One region of the Neptunomonas japonica JAMM 1380 genome, then DNA from elsewhere that is predicted to be linked to it. Evidence: riboswitches for the same ligand, from Rfam matches in the RefSeq annotation. Region 1 holds a riboswitch; each other region holds the start of a gene.
The links. A riboswitch is a leader RNA that binds a small molecule or an ion and turns the genes downstream of it on or off. The one in region 1 is predicted to bind cobalamin.
Positions count from the first base shown of each region.

Region 1 (5,689 bases):
CCAAGGCCAAATCACCTTCGGTATCAAGGTTCGAGTTAGGTTCATCCAACACAACTAATTTTGGCTCTCCATACAATGCCCTCGCTAATGCGATACGTTGACGCTGCCCTGCCGATAATAAATGTGCTGTTATTTTTGTGGCATAACCATCAGCCAGCTGCAAAACCATTTGATGCACACCCGCAGCCATAGCAGCGGCAACTACTTTGTCAGGGTCAACCTGACCAAAACGAGCAATATTTTCACTCACAGTACCTTCAAGCAATTCTATATCTTGAGGAAGGTAACCAATGTGCTCACCTAAAACTTCACGATCCCACTGCTTCATCTCGGCACCATCAAGACGAATAGCGCCTCTTGTTGTTGGGTATATACCCAGCATGGCGCGGATCAATGTCGACTTACCAGCCGCACTAGGACCAATAACAGCAACCGACGTCCCCGGCTCAATTTTGAAGCTAATATCCTGTAAAACAGGCTCTGTACTACCTCCCAGCGCAACAACAACCTTCTTAAACTCAACCAACCCCTGAGGAGGAGGAAGCGGCATCGGAGGCTCTGTCACTTTAGAGTTCTCAAGCAGACTCGTTAAACGCGTATATGCACTTCTAGCACCCAAAAAGCTTTTCCACGAATTGATAAGCTGATCTATCGGTGCCAGAGCTCGCCCTAACAAGATAGAACCTGCAATCACTGTCCCGCCAGATATGTCTCCTTGAATAGCCAAATACGCACCCAAACCAAGCATTAACGACTGCATAGTGGTACGAAAGGTCTTTGATACTGTTGTAATCAACCCGCCCTGACGGCTCGCCCTCGTTTGTAATTCAAGTAGCTGATCCTGCTTTTGCTGCCAGCGGGCGCGCAAGCGCGGCAACATCCCCATAGCCTCAATAACTTCTGAATTACGTAAGTTAAGCTGCGTTTCTTGAGTATTCTCAATATTGAGTTTATTCGCATCTTGAATATCTCTACGTGTGATTCGCTCATTAACGACAGCAAGAATAATCAAAAATATAGCGGCAGCCAGCGCGATGCTTCCCATTAAAGGATGGAAAAGATAAACAACACCTAGGTAGATAGGCAACCATGGCGCATCAAACAGTGTTAAAAGACTAGCACCACCCAAAAACTGGCGCAGCGTCAATAAATCTGACAAAGGCTGCGCAGTAGCAACACTGCCGCCAGAAGTCAGCGCCTGATGAAACAGAGAATCAAATACGCGTGGCCCTAGAGTTTTTTCCAACCTGTTACCCGTCACTATTAACACCTGTGACCTAACCCACTCTAACGTTCCCATCACCAAAAATAGAAAGACCAATAACAGCGTTAGCATTAACAGCGTTGATTCACTGCTGCTCGTTAAAACACGATCATAAACTTCGAGCATGTAGATAACAGGTGCCAGCATCAAAATATTGATGCAAAAGCTAAAAACCCCAGTTGATACAAAGGAAGTACGCGAAGCCGATAATGCCTGATATAACTCAGATTTTTCCACAGATTCTTTTGGGTTGTGTGACTGTGATTTCATAGTTTAACTGGATTCCATACGTTAATCAGGTGAGTGCACATTACTATAAACCTATATTTATTCAGTACTTTTTTATCAACAGCTTAGCGCCAAAAAAATAACAAACTATATCGAGACTAGAACTGAATACAAAATATTTCTATATTTACCTATCAAAAATGACATTTCGTAACATTTACATCAAATATCACTAATTAAGTGACTCGGATCAAAGGATTTGTCCCTAGAGAGAGGATAATTATTAATCATAAACAATCTTCAAAGGAGACAATGATGGATGATCTGGTAAAAGCCCCCGCGCAAGAAGCTATTGAAACACTTGAGGCTGCATCTGAGCTGAATGACTCAGCATCAGCAGAACAACAAGAAGAAAATAACACCAATACTCAAAAGCGAATCTCCCGCAAAGAGTACGAAGCCACTAAAAAAGATCTGCAAATTGAGCTACTCAAAATGCAGAGCTGGGCGCGTGAAACCGGAGAGAGAATTGTCATCCTATTTGAAGGTCGTGATGCCGCAGGTAAAGGGGGAACGATCAAGCGCTTTATGGAACACCTAAACCCTCGTGGCGCTAGAGTTATCGCTTTAGAAAAACCTACCGAAGAAGAAAAAGGTCAATGGTACTACCAGCGTTACGTCAAACACCTTCCAACCAAAGGGGAAATTCTGCTGTTTGACCGCTCTTGGTATAACCGAGCCGGTGTTGAAAGAGTTATGAATTTCTGCTCTCCAGCAGAATATCTTGAATTTATGCGCCAAACACCTGACTTTGAACGCATGCTGGTTCGTAGCGGTATTAGACTTTATAAATTCTGGTTTTCAGTTAGCCGTGATGAGCAGTTTGAACGATTCCAAGCACGCAAAGTGGCACCACTGAAGCAATGGAAATTATCCCCAATTGATCTTGCATCACTTGATAAGTGGGATGCATACACAGAAGCAAAAGAAGCGATGTTCTTTTATTCTGATACAGCAGATGCTCCTTGGACGGTTATCAAATCAGACGATAAGAAACGTGCACGTATTAATGCCATGCGCTTTGTCTTGAGCTCTCTTCCTTATCCCAATAAAAATCCGGATATCGACCTAACACCCGATCCACTTATTGTTGGTAATGCACGCGACATTCATGAGCAAGATGAACATATTTTCTTGCCTGACAATACATAACACGGAGGTAGAACCATGTCTCAGAAGCAAACGCAGCACTCACATAATGTTGTTGAGTCCTTTAAAGGGAAATTATCAACAGAACTGCAAAGCCAGATTGGCGACTCGAATTTTTCAGCATTAGAATTGATTGTAGAATCAGCTATCAGCACTGCCGTGCTTGAAGAACTCGAAAAAGCAGCCGACCGTATCGAGAAACTATCGCATGACATCCGTAATTTTGCCGAAAGTTATGATAGCTAGACGATAAAAAAGTGGCTGTTCACAAACCATTTGTGCACAGCCTACATCCCTCCCCCTTACATTGCATCACGAAAAACCTCCCTGTAAACTTCGCCCCAGCCATCCAGGTGCCTCTAATAAGGTTAAACGGGAAGAACGGTGCGTATGACGCTAGCCATAAAGCCAATACAAAGCCGACACTGCCCCCGCAACGGTAATCGATCCATACAAGATTGAGAGTCCGGATACCGGCCTGCTTCTCATCCAACTCAATGCGCGGCGGGTGCATACCCTGAGGTTTTACATGTATCGATTAACACCTATGCTAGCAGTAGTAGCGTTAGCTAATATGCCATCTATTTCTTTTGCCTCTTCAATAACCAACCAACCCCTTCATATAACGGTATCAGGTACACGTTCATTATTATCAGAAGAGATGTCGGGAAAATCAGTCAACGTCATTACGCACCAACAAATCAGCGCGAGTGGTGCTGCCAATATCTTTGAAGCACTGCGCAGTAGCGGCGCAGTCCAGATCACACAAAACTATACAGGTAATAGTAATGATGGCGTCGTTTCCATGCGTGGCTTTGGAGAAAATACTAGTCAAAACGTATTGATTTTGGTGAATGGCAGACCACTTAACAACCCTACACTAGAAGCCCCCGACCTCAGTATTATTTCTCTAAATAATGTAGATAGAATTGAAGTACTGCAAGGCAGTGCGGGGGTATTATATGGGCAGAATGCCGTCGGCGGCGTAATTAATATCATTACTCGCTCTATTGAAGGCTCAAACGCTCAGATTCAGCTTTCAATGGGCTCATATGACACAGCCAAGTTTTCTGTAGGTTTTGATCAACGTTATGATAATGGCCTGGGAGTACGCGTCAACGCGAACAGGAATACAAGTCATGGCTATCGTGATAACAGTGACACTGAGTATGGGCGTGTAAACGCTGGATTATCATATCGCTATAACACAGGTGAAATCGGCATATCACATCAGGTTATCCATGATAATCAACGCTTGCCGGGTTCCTTAAGTGATTATCAAGCTCTTACTAAACCCCAAGCAACAAACACACCTAACGACTTCTTTAACGCAGACGTTATTGTGAATGAAATAACATTATCTCAATCAGCATCTGAACACTTTTCATTAAATGCAGAACTCAGCCAAAGAGATAGCAACGGCAAGGGCTACCTCTATGGCAGCAACTCTCGTCAGGACACCCGGGTAAATTCATTTACTCCTCGTATTTCCGCCCACTTGCCTACACTTCATGGCGATACAATTCTGACAACAGGATATGACTATCGCGGCAGTGATTTCCAAGCTAATAATGCACTAGGAACAACAAATAGCCGGCAAGTTTCGCACGCGTTATATGCGCAAGTCATCCACCCTATAAGTGCTCAGGTTTTTGCAACTTTCGGCGCACGAGACACTCGTATAAAAGATAGCAACCGTGTCTCCAACAGCGATCACTCAGATTCAGCCTTTGTGAAAGAATTCGCCATTAATTGGAGACCAAAATCTAACCACCAGTTTTTTCTAAGACGTGATGAGAATGTTCGTTTCGCAGCAATTGAAGAAAATGGTTATACCCTCCCTAACATTAGCTTCCTGAAACCACAAAAAGGAACATCATGGGAGCTCGGCTGGAAAGGGCGCTATCAACAAACCAAATTAATGCTGAACTTGTACAGATTAGAGTTAAATAATGAGATTTTGTTTGATTCAGCAGCCAATGGCGGTTGGGGAGCGAACTTAAACTTAGATCGCTCACTTCGCAGAGGTGTTATCCTCAGCGTAGAGCACGCCTTGATGCAGAATATCAACATAGGTGGCACCTACACCTATACCGACTCGGAATTATTAGCCGGCTCGTTTAAAGGGAATGAAGTGCCTTTTGTTGCACAACATACACTTAATCTATTTGTGAATTATCGCTTTAATCAGCAATGGAATCTCTACCTCGATGGGCAATATACTGGCGAACGTTATTTAGCAGGCGATGATGCCAATACATTAAGCAAAACCGACAGTATCGTCCTTATGAATGCCTCATTAAAATGGCAGCATAACCACTGGACAAGCCAGCTAACTGTTAACAATTTATTCAATGAAAAATATGACGCATATGTAGGTTCCTCTTTTGGCTCTGCGTACCATTACCCAGCGCCCGAGCGAAACCTACTCTTTAATGTAGGCTATTCTTTTTAAATAGCGGCACATAGGGCTGGAAATACCAGCCCTGATTACTCGGGATAAAAAAATGGCCAATCGACTCACCAAAATCTATACCCGTACCGGCGACAAAGGCGAGACAGGCCTTGCTGATGGCCGGCGTGTATCGAAAACCTCTGAGCGTATTGAAACGCTGGGAGACATTGACGAACTCAATTCTGTTTTAGGCGTACTGCGAGCGGAATTAACCGCAGAGGACCCAATATCAGCTATCTTTTTTCAATTGCAGAATGATCTCTTTGACTTAGGTGGTGAGATGGCCATGGCTAATCCCGATTATCATGCGATAACACCTGAAATGATCAGCGAACTAGAGAATCACCTTGACGACTTAAATGAGCAATTACCGCCATTAACAGAGTTTATACTACCAGGCGGTAGCCGTAGCGCAGCTTACTGCCACCAAGCAAGAAGCATCTGCCGCCGCGCAGAACGCCAAATGATTCGCTTATGCAATGCTGAAGAGCAAAACTCAACAGGAGCAATCTACCTAAACCGCTTATCTGACC
Region 1 covers NZ_AP014546.1:3,034,604-3,040,292, forward strand. The annotation lists gene NEJAP_RS14180 (type I secretion system permease/ATPase) at 1-1,534, opposite strand, end outside; gene ppk2 (polyphosphate kinase 2) at 1,808-2,704, shown strand; gene NEJAP_RS14190 (phosphatase) at 2,720-2,947, shown strand; cobalamin riboswitch at 3,036-3,198, shown strand; gene NEJAP_RS14195 (TonB-dependent receptor family protein) at 3,231-5,156, shown strand; gene NEJAP_RS14200 (cob(I)yrinic acid a,c-diamide adenosyltransferase) at 5,209-5,689, shown strand, end outside.

Region 2 (5,689 bases), 1.0 Mb from region 1:
TAGTTCTTTATTGCCATCAGGTCTCATACTTGCCTAATAAATTACTATTTATTGGTATGTTGTATACTGCCACAAGGAGGTGATTCAATTAGGTAAGATCAATAGGTGAATTAAAAACCATATAACGATGCGATAAGTATTATTAGATTATCTTTGGAGGTAATTATGAATACGAGATCAATAGGCGTTGCGTCATTCATAGCTGCGGCTATCTTCATTACGGGATGCCAACACAATCCTACTTCAACTGCTCCCACCAAGAGCTTTGTTATCATTGGTGAATCATCAGCTACCGGTGTTGATGCAGCCCAAGAACTCCAATTAGCAATCAATAGAACACAAACAGTTGGCTGTAAAGCTATCTCTGTAGGTGGCTATGGTGCAGGAGGTGAGGGGATGATACTTGGTATAGCCGCACTCATTAGTTGCCCAACAGGTGTGCATATTATCCCGACGGGTTTTCCTTATGATGCAAATACTGGTCGTAAAATCCCGGTTGATCCAGCGGCCGTGTTACCACCACCGTTGTCGCCTGTACCTTAATGGACAGGGTGAAAGTTATTGTTTGAGGTGTGTAAGCTGAGTTTGGCTGTTTTTTGTGGTTACTTTCACTGCCATAAAAAATAGCCTTTTATACTATCTATTAGTCTATTTACTAAGTACGAATAGCCAAGCTTTGTGAGTGCTGGCTAAACACTGAACAAAAATGTTACAACTTTGATCTGTTTTGTTATTGTGAGAGTGGCTGTAATACAACCAAAATAAGTGCATCTACTTATTCTTTGTTGAACGATGTGCTTAGTTACCGAAGCACGTCGTTTTTAGAAGGACACAATAAAAACAACAGGCCTAGACAATGAAAACTAAAATACTCGACCCCTCTCAGAATGCCCATCAATCTCCGTTACTGATTAAAAGCTTACTGCTCTCTGGTCAGCGATACGAACCAAATCACGAAATTGTCTATAGTGATGTTTTGCGTTATGACTATAAAACGCTTAACCAGCGTATCTGTAAGTTAGCTAATGTATTAACAGAAGCTGGAGTGCAGGCAGGCGATACGGTGGCAGTGATGGATTGGGATAGCCATCGTTATTTAGAGGCTTATTTTGCGGTGCCCATGATTGGTGCGGTATTACATCATGTGAATGTACGTTTGAGTCTTGATCAGATCATCTACACGATGGATCATGCCGAAGATAACTATGTGTTGGTACATGATGACTTTCTCATTTTAGCTGAGCAGTTTGGCGAGCAAATTCCAAGTGTGCGTGGTTACGTGCAGTTATCAGATAAGGCAAATGCTGCACAAACTAGTTTAAATACCTTGGGTGAGTATGAGGCATTGTTGGCTAGCGCATCTGCTCAGTATGATTTCCCAGATTTTGATGAGAACTCAATAGCGACTACTTTTTATACTACCGGTACTACGGGGAATCCAAAAGGCGTTTACTTTTCGCACCGCCAGCTCGTGTTACATACATTGAATATGGCTGCGACGTTAGGCTGTTACGAAGGTCAGCCTTTGTTGCGCTCAAACGATGTCTATATGCCGATGACACCGATGTTCCATGTGCATGCGTGGGGTGTTCCTTACACGGCAACCATGCTAGGTATTAAGCAAGTGTATCCGGGCCGCTATGAACCAAATAAGCTGGTTGAGCTGTTTGCCAAAGAGAAGGTGACTTTTTCGCATGGTGTCCCCACAGTCTTACAGATGATTCTTGATAGTGATGCCGCTAAAACGACCGACTTAACGGGTTGGAAAATGCTTACTGGCGGTAGTGCGCCAACCTTGGGTATGGCGAAGCATATGGCAGAACGGGGCATTGAGTTTTTCACCGCTTATGGTATGTCTGAAACCTGCCCACTATTAACGGCGACCTATTTACATCATGATGATCTTGCTCAACCCATGGAAGAGCAAATGTCTGAGAGGATTAAAACCGGTGTGCCAGTTGGCTTGGTTGATCTGCGCATTGTAGACCCGGCGGGTAACGAGGTTATCCATGATGGAGAAGCGATGGGTGAGGTTGTAGTACGTGCACCGTGGTTAACACAGGGCTATTACAAAGAACCCGAAAAAAGTGATGAGCTCTGGGAAAACGGCTGGTTACATACCGGAGATGTGGCTTCTATATCACCTGATGGTACGTTAGAGATTAAAGACCGTATTAAGGATGTGATTAAGACCGGTGGTGAGTGGATCTCTTCTCTAGAATTAGAAAATCTGATTAGCCAAAGTGAAGCGGTGAATCAGGTCGCTGTTGTAGGTGTACCCGATGTACGTTGGGGGGAGCGTCCGTTTGCGATGATTGTTCCTGCAGAAGGTCACTCAATTGATGCGGAGGATATTCATAAGCATCTTCAGCAATATGTGGCGAGTGGCCAAATTGCTAAGTGGGCTATTCCTGAGCGTGTCAGTATTGTTGACGAGATACCTAAAACCAGTGTTGGTAAGATCAATAAGAAATTGATTCGTGATCAAGTCGATAACTAATTAAATGCAAACTATTTAAGCGCTTCATAAAGCCAGTTAATTGTAATAGTTATTTTTTACTTCCTCTCAAGCGCGTTTTACGCGCTTGTTTTTTATCAGCCTTGATAAAAATCATAGATGAATAGAATGCGGTTTATCGTTAAATTTATTCATGACTTTTGATGTTGACCCCACAGGTTCATCTCCCTAGAATGCACACAGTTTTTGGTAATCCTGTTTTAAATCGGGATTTTAAACGGGAAGTTGGTGCGTTCAGCTTTAGCAAGCAAAGCCAACACTGCCCCCGCAACGGTAATCGAGTTAAGGCATTACAAAAGCCACTGTGTCATACATGGGAAGGCGTAATGTTGGGATAATTATCCTCTCGTAAGTCCGGAGACCGGCCACAAACATTACTCAGTCGGCATAGCGGAGGGCTAATGCAACGGTGCACATTCTTGTCGTTTCAGTTCTAGCTTGCTAGTGCCTGCTTTGCGGTTGTCGTGTTTCTGTTCATTCCTGCTCGTTAATGCCATTAATTTTATTGGCGTGCGGCGGGCACGTACAGGACACCATCTGAACCATGAAAAAACTTTCCAACACCGTTTTAGCAACGGCGTGCTGTTATTCCTCTTTGGTTGCAGCCCAAACAACCAATCTTAATGAAATATTAGTAACAGCTTCTCGTACTGCTCAGTCTGTTGATGAAACGCTGGCTTCAGTTACCTTAATAACACGTAAAGATATTGAGCGTTCACAAGCAATTACAGTGGCTGATATTTTACAAAAAACTCCCGGTGTAATGATTACCAACAGAGGTGGTATTGGTAAATCCAGTAGTATTTTCCTACGCGGCACATCGTCTAAAAATTCATTGATTGTGATTGATGGTATCCGTGTTGGTTCAGCTACGCTAGGGCAAGTAAGTGTTGAGGAACTTAATCTTAGTCAGATTGAACGTATTGAGATTGTTCGTGGACCACGTTCATCTTTGTATGGTTCGGATGCTGCCGGTGGCGTTATCCAAATTTTCACACGCCGTGGTGCGGGTAGGCTGACGCCTTCTTTTACCATTTCAGCAGGCTCAGATGGTACATCTTTAGCTGAAGTTGGTTTGCAGGGTGGTGATCAAAACCGTTGGTTTAATGTAACTGCATCAGGCATTACGACGGATGGGTTTGATGCAAAAACGACGGGAAATATCGACGATGATGGTTATCACAATCAAGGCTTACATTTACGACTGGGGCAGCGTTTTGATGGAGGCCATGAGCTTGAAGGCTTTTTTTCTATCACTGATTCTGAAAGTGAATATGATGACTTTAGTTCGGATCGAAGCGATACGCTAACTAAAGTCATGGGTGCAAGTGGCACTTTTGCTGTATCTGATATGTGGCTTGTTAATGTGTCTGCAGGTCGAAGCTGGAACAAGACAAAAGCATTTTCTGGTAGCGCATTTAAAAGCCGTCATGAGACAGTACGTGACTCTTTTACTATTCAAAACGATCTGTTAATAAGTGATGATAATCAGCTTATTTTTGGTTTGGACTACATAAACGATCAAATAGACACAAACAATGCTTATGTTGTGACTGATCGCAACAACTGGGCAGGTTTTGCTCAATACCAGCTAACATTAGGCAAATCTGATCTGCAGTTCAGTGCTCGTGTTGATGATAACGAGCAATTTGGTTCCTACACAACAGGCGGTATTGCTTGGGGAATTCCATTAAATAATAACCTCAAGCTGGTTACTTCTTATGGAACCGCTTTTAAAGCACCTTCGTTTAACGATTTGTACTATCCTTCAGATGCCTACGGGGGCGGTAATGCTGATCTTGTACCAGAAGAATCAGACACCTTTGAGTTGAGCTTGAGAGGGAAGTATCAGGACGTTAATTGGCAAGCCTCACTTTATCAAACAACCTTTAAAGACATGATTGCGTGGGCGCCTTCGCCAACGGTTCTATATCCCTACAGATGGTTACCTAGCAATATCAACTCAGCACGCATCCGTGGATTAGAGCTAAGTGCTGATTATCAATGGCAGCAATGGTTGCTGAGCGGTAATCTTTCATTTCTTGATCCTGAAGTCCGTTCAGGTGCTAATAAGGGTAACCGTTTAGCACGTCGAGCTGACAGAATTCTCAATCTTAATCTTGATCGTAATTTTGGTGCACTGACTTTAGGTGCAACATTACATGCTGAAGGTCGTCGTTATACCAGCGATAGTAATACAAGCTCTTTAGAAGGCTTTGGTACTGTCGATCTGCGTGCAACGTATCAGTTAGCACCGGCATGGCAAGTACGCGCCAAGCTAAGCAACTTACTAGATAAGCAGTATCAAACCATTAGTGGTTATAACCAGGCGGGTTCAACTGCCTTGTTTACACTGGCTTATCAACCTCAATAATTCGTGTTAATAAATGTATTTAATTACATTAACTTAACAGCATTAGTTCAACTTACTTAAGAGATATCTGTCATGATGAATATTCAACCACGATCACAATTGATGATCGGTGCATTTTTGATTTTGCTGATGGCAGTGACACGTGGCCATCATTTCGCATCCATCGATCATTTGCCGAGTGCCTCTTGGGCTGTTTTTTTTCTGGCAGGTATCTTCCTTAAGCCGTTATGGTCTTTTCCGTTGCTGATTTTGGAGGCTTTTCTTCTTGATTTTGCAGCAATCACTTTTGGTGGCGTTAGTTCATTTTGCGTAACACCCACTTATATCATGTTGGTTCCTGCTTATGCTTCTATGTGGTGGGCAGGGCGCTGGTATGCCAAACGCCACCAAGAAACATGGGGTAGTTTGTTAACGATGTTTAGTAGCTTAATACTCGGAACCGCTGTTTGTCAGATTATCTCCAGTGGCAGCTTCTATTTTTACTCTGGTCGCTATACAGACCCAACTATGGCTGAAATGCTAAATCGTTTGGTTAAGTACTCGCCTTCGCAGTTTGAAGCCGTATTTTTCTATGTCGGTTGTGCAATTGCTACTTACTTGTTTCTGGGTTGGTTTAACCGAACTCGTCACTCTGGAGCTGAAACTTTATGAGTGATAAACACTTGTCTGATTCATCTGAGTTAACGGAAGAACAGCAGCGAGAAGAACGTTACCTCGCTCGTATGAAACGTAAAAAAGAGATAATAGATCAGTCTATTGCGCGTGCTGATCAAGATCGCGGCGTATGCCTTGTTCAT
Region 2 covers NZ_AP014546.1:2,007,801-2,013,489, forward strand. The annotation lists gene NEJAP_RS09410 (hypothetical protein) at 166-543, shown strand; gene NEJAP_RS09415 (fatty acid--CoA ligase) at 857-2,500, shown strand; cobalamin riboswitch at 2,689-2,903, shown strand; gene NEJAP_RS09420 (TonB-dependent receptor domain-containing protein) at 3,063-4,892, shown strand; gene NEJAP_RS09425 (hypothetical protein) at 4,965-5,543, shown strand; gene cobO (cob(I)yrinic acid a,c-diamide adenosyltransferase) at 5,540-5,689, shown strand, end outside.
Region 2: linked by a shared signal. The riboswitch ahead of NEJAP_RS09420 (TonB-dependent receptor domain-containing protein) and the one ahead of NEJAP_RS14195 (TonB-dependent receptor family protein) in region 1 are both predicted to bind cobalamin.

Region 3 (5,689 bases), 200 kb from region 1:
TTAAACCACTGCTGATAATCTTTTGCCATCACTTTAGTGATTTTCTGGCTCATCGTTTTGAGTGCATGAACATCCCGAGGAAGATTAACTCCGCGCTCCTGCATCATATCCAGCAATATTTTCTGGGATGCCGGTAACTCGCCTGTGTCGTATCCATCAGCCTTAAGTTGCTGCAGAATCTGCCAGAGCGACGCGGGAACATCGAGGTTATCCGCACCAATATTGTGGCGTCCAGGAGGATGGTTGTAATAAATAATAGCGATACGCTTATCGTTGTTAGCCTTAGTTTGCAAGGCTTGCCAACGCTTGGCACGCGCTAATAGAGTATCAATACCCTCTGCCAATGGAGCAATTGCCTGCACTCGGATACCGGAGATTGGATCATCGATGTTATCTCCAGCGGTTGCGATAACCAAAGGTTGGCTGGCCCCCTGTAATTCGGGCATTGCTACCTGATAGTAAACCTTCTCTTGCGCGAGTCCATCCGAAGATAAGTGGCGCTCCAGCGCGGTACGGTCTCGCAGTTTAATGGCTTTAATCACCGGCACATTTAGCTGCTTAAGAACCTCAGTAACGGCTCCGCGCCCCTCACCTCCACCAATAACAAAGTCTTGTAGCATAACAATAGCGCTTAGCTGCTTACTGTAAGGCTTTAGCTGCTCTACAGCATCAACACCGGCCTCTCCCCAGTAAGCTAGAGCAGTCAAACAGTCGCTACCGTTTCGCTCTCGTGCCTGCTCACACAAACCGCGCAACATCGCGGCATCAGCAGGACGCCCGCCCCCCGCATGGTCAATAACCACCAGCAGTGGTTTAACGCTTACAGCAGGCATTTCAGTACTGAGTTGCCCTTTATATAACCACCTTAACCGAGGAACGGGAGAGGGAGTTTCAATGTGAGTCGCGGCGCCCAGACGGTGATAAACCCAGCTAAAAAGTAGGCTAGTGTTTTCACTACCCCCTGCCTGCCAGTAACTACGTGCTCTAATCCACTGGGCTTGATTTGGGTACTGCTGTAACTGCTGATTCAACCAACCATCAAAGTCATTATCAGGATGGGCTTTGCTTATCTCACGTAACTGTTGGTCATTATCAAACACAGATCTGTGTTCGAGTTGGCTAAGCTTTACTAGACGGTGATCACTATTGAGCACGAGTAATGGTTTTTGTACCTGGCGTAATAGTGGCTGTAATTCAGCGACACTGGGACCATAGAGGCCCATCGCTAATATGGCGAGGCTGTTGTTAATCAAATCGGCGGTTTGCTGTTCAGGCAACTGGCGCAATTGAGCATCTGTACGCGCTTTGATAACCAGTTGAGGATAACGCTGGATAAACTGGCGAGCGGCCTCCGCAACCGTCTCGGCATTGCGCTGGGAAACCAACACCAGTAAATAGTCTTGTTTGTTTTGCGTAGGCTCAGCAGCCCAAACAACGTGAGTTGTTGTCTGCATGAGAAGTAGAAGCGTCAGTATTAACAAACGCATAAATGTTAATCTCCAGGTGATGGCGTAAAAGGAGACGAACGTATGCCACTGATAATACTTATCAGAACATGTCATACCGCGTTTTCCCGCCCGGTGCATAGTTTAAGATTACTGATTCATGTATCTGGCTTTTGCATTAGCAAAGAACTAAGCAATTACAGTTGCGGGAACAGCCCCGGATTCACACCGGGTTCCATGAGAGCGTCGATTGAATCAACAGCTCAGTAACGCGGGTGTTTGTACAGGTCATGTAAAATTAAGTCAATTAGGGCAATCCTGATGAATGCCCGGTCAGAGTTCAAACAAGGGAGGTGATCGGCGCCCCAAAGAGCGCTGAGGGGATATTCTGGTAGGCTTCTTTTCTATGAAGTGTATAGATTCTGCCTCTTATCACTCAAATACTGGCTTAAAGAAACTACGCTCAAAGCTCAAAATGCATCGAGTACTTTTCGCATAATCAAAAGCGGCAAGACATTCAGGGTCATTGAACGAATCAATACGATATTGCTCATATTCGGCCAAGCTTGGAAACGTAAATAATGCCAGCGCTATATTGTTTGCCCCCTCTGACGGCAGAAAATATCCATTGTGAACGCCGCCAAACTTATTAACCAAAGGGATCCACATTTTTGCGTATTTTTCGAACTCAACAAGCTTGTACGGGTCAACCACATAGCGTAAATAACAGGTTACCATTTAAATCTCCTTATTTAGGTATTAAGCACTTCACTATCAGTGGTTTCTATTTTCGTTTTAACCGATTAACCAGCGATAGCCCCATAAAAAAGTCATACCGCCCAAAATAGGCCAAAGCAAACTTTTAAAATAGCTAGCCAAAACAACAGCCACACAGCCCGCAAGAATTTGCGCCAACTCCACTTGTAAGCCATCAACTTGTTTACTAAAAACAATCGGAGGAATACATAAAGCGGCTAAAATCGCTGGAGGTAACAATAAGAGTACCGGCTGACAGCGGGCAAGTAGTGGCCCTAGCTTGCCATGTAGCTGAATAAAAGAAAGGCGTATTAAGAAGGTAGCTAGGCCACATATAAAAAACAGTCCCCACAAACTCCACTCATTCATGTGGGCGCCCCATCACTGAATTAAAAGAACGACCAGCGATACGCGGTAATATCAATCCCGCAACAACCCCAGCAACAATCGCCAAAATAAAGCCTAAGTTATAAGGAAGTCCCTGTAAAAATATAGCGGCTAGCCCTGAAACCACAGCAACAATTAACAACAAACGATTAGTAATCGTCGACATTAGCATCGCCAAAAACGCCAACGGAATAGTAAAACCAAGCATCCATTGCGGCGGGATACTGGCTCCCACTGCAATACCGAGTATTACCGACAACACCCAACTAACCCACAATGCCACCGCAGTGCCTAAGTAATAACTAATACGTTCTGCATCCGTACGTTGTTGCTGATCAGGTGTGATACACAAGCCATAGGCCTGATCGCATAAGAGATACGCAAAGGGTAACCGGAAGCGTTTCTTTAGCGGATAAAATAGCGGCGCAAATGTCGCACTATAAATGGCAAAACGTAAATTAATCACGACTGTGGTTAAGACAATGACCACAAATGCTGCATTTTCTTGAATAAGCTGCATCGCGGCTAACTGTGCTGATCCAGCAAAAAACAACACTGTCATTCCCATGATTAACTCGGGGCTCATATCCAAAGCCACACCGTTAGCACCCACAATTAAACCAAACGGCAACACGCCTGACACCAACGGCATCAGATCTCTTACCCCTTGCCAAAATTGTGATCGACAATCCCGCACCTGCATAACTAACTATTACCCTTTAAAAAGTTAAACAACATTGGGGAAGATTACGCTGACTCACTAGCGCACTCAATAACTTAACAGCGCCTTAGATTATTTTTCTAGGCAAAACACTTTTGCGTAAAAGAGTCAGATATGATGAGCCTAACTCCAAAAGCAAAAGCCTTGCATGATGATATTGCCGCCATCCAAAAAGAAGTTGCTCATCTCTAACACGGTACTCGAACTTTCAAGCACAATTGCACCGCCCTAATACCCACTGTAAAGTACACCAAAAATAAGTAGGAGGTTGTTTTGCCTCTTAATAACAACCCAACTTAGTTAGGTAGTCACAGAATGATTGATAAAGAAGCTGCTGCAAACTTGTTTAAAATGGCCGATGAATTTATTGATGTAGCCAACCGCCTAGTGACATCAGACAATAAGGACTTGGAAGATGTAGGGGCTGCATTACGCTATGCAGCAGCACGTTTTAGTGCTCATGAAACTGCGTATAAATCGAAGGATTTAGCGGCAGAACGCAATGATGCTTTATCATGGTTCACAAATCAGTACTCTGAAATGCTGGAAGAAAATTTAGACCAGCATATCGAACATTTTAAGTCACTTAAAAATAAGGCAGAAAGCCACTAATAGCGGCTCAAATCTTATGTAAAGGTCTGGCAGGACGTCAGATCTTCACCTACTTTTGTGACGACGTTTTTAGCTCGTTTTGTTCTATTGGTAACGTCGTTTTTGCAGCCGGAGCATTAATCAGTTTTCCAGATTTCTGAATCAATTTTTTCTTAACTTTGTCTAATCTAATGACATAACCATTACCACCAATTCCGCTAAATACTTCATCGGCAAAAACAATAATATTGTCCGTATAAAAGGCAACAGCCTCTTTTTGAGTCACGATACCAAGATCAATTTGGTACACGTCCCCAGAGAAAAAATCATCTCCCTGCCAGTTCTCAAACAACCATAAGCGCTCTGAATCAAGCAGCACTAATTTACTTCTATCGGGGCTTAGCGCTGCCGATGTAACCCAGCATAGTTCTTTAATGGTAGCGCATGTCGAAAATTCATTGATGTATTGCGCGGTAAAATTTGCCGCATAATCACCTATTCGATAAAGCCGCGTTTTACCATCAAACGGGCTAGAACGGTTTTTAGTGAAAAGATAAAGACTGCGCTTATAGTAGATAAACGCTTCCACATCATAATGTGCATTCTTACGCACTTTCTCATCTAACCCTACCTTAAATTCTGGGTTAGTGAACTTTATGATTTCCGCACGGGTGCTAGTAGATTTGATATCCGTAGGGTTTTCAATTTTGTAGATGGTCAACCATTCACGATCATTATCATTATTGCCAAAGTCACCAATAAAGAAGTGCCCAAAATCGTCTTGGGTCATGTCTTCCCAGTCCCAGTTTTTAGCATTTTCTATTTGGATACTGCGCTCAATTTTGCCAACACCATCTAACTGGTAAAGTCTGGGTGAGTCACCCCCATCATTAATGGCCCAAAGCTGCTGTTTTTTATCAAACTCAATCCCTGATATCTCTTCTAGCTGCTTATCAAAACTAATGAATTTAGTGCTATTAAGCAGCCACGTTCTGTAACCGAGTAAACTCAGGAAAGCGACAAAGCAGATAAGCACAAGGCGAGTGATTGATTTTTTAGTTAACATTAAGATTACTACATATAAATCTTAGAACTGAGCTTTCTATTATAGCTCAAAAAGGGAACGGATAGCGTTCCCTAGGCATGCAGGCACTGAGTTATGCGTTTTTTAGTGAGAGTGACATCTCATGCCAGCTCAGCCCACCGTGGTCAGAATCTGATTCGCCGAGGTGAACAAAACCATGCTTCGCATACATCTCAATTAACTCGGTTTGGCAAATTAAATATATTTCAGTTTTGGAGAGTTCTCTCATAGTACCAATGAAGCTACTCATTAGCTTATCAGCCATGCCTTTGCCTTGGTATTTGGGGTGAACGACAACAGACATAATGACAATATGCTCGCCGCTTGGGTCATGACCCACTAACTCTTTAAACTCTTCATCGGACAACACCACTTTATGAGTGGCTCCAGAGTTGATAAAGCCAATGATCTCTTCTTGGTTCTCTAAAACAATAAAACCCTGAGGATATATTTTAATTCGCTTTAGTATTTTTTCTTTTGTAGCAGCCTCATCACCAGCATAAGACACAGACTCTATTTCAAAACATCTATCAAGATCTTCTTCTCTTGCAGAGCGAATAATTAACCCAGACATACGCTAATAATACTCCTAACCCATACTTAAAATGCATGATGGTACAACCGAAAAAAACGACCTCGTACACAACATGCTTGATATAACCGGGCCTTATTATACAAATGCTTAAAACCCGTAAATGACTAGCG
Region 3 covers NZ_AP014546.1:3,229,843-3,235,531, forward strand. The annotation lists gene NEJAP_RS15140 (cobaltochelatase subunit CobN) at 1-1,487, opposite strand, end outside; cobalamin riboswitch at 1,585-1,718, opposite strand; gene NEJAP_RS15145 (NIPSNAP family protein) at 1,878-2,183, opposite strand; gene NEJAP_RS15150 (AzlD domain-containing protein) at 2,241-2,570, opposite strand; gene NEJAP_RS15155 (AzlC family ABC transporter permease) at 2,563-3,240, opposite strand; gene NEJAP_RS15160 (DUF3144 domain-containing protein) at 3,625-3,921, shown strand; gene NEJAP_RS15165 (hypothetical protein) at 3,971-4,966, opposite strand; gene NEJAP_RS15170 (GNAT family N-acetyltransferase) at 5,058-5,558, opposite strand.
Region 3: linked by a shared signal. The riboswitch ahead of NEJAP_RS15140 (cobaltochelatase subunit CobN) and the one ahead of NEJAP_RS14195 (TonB-dependent receptor family protein) in region 1 are both predicted to bind cobalamin.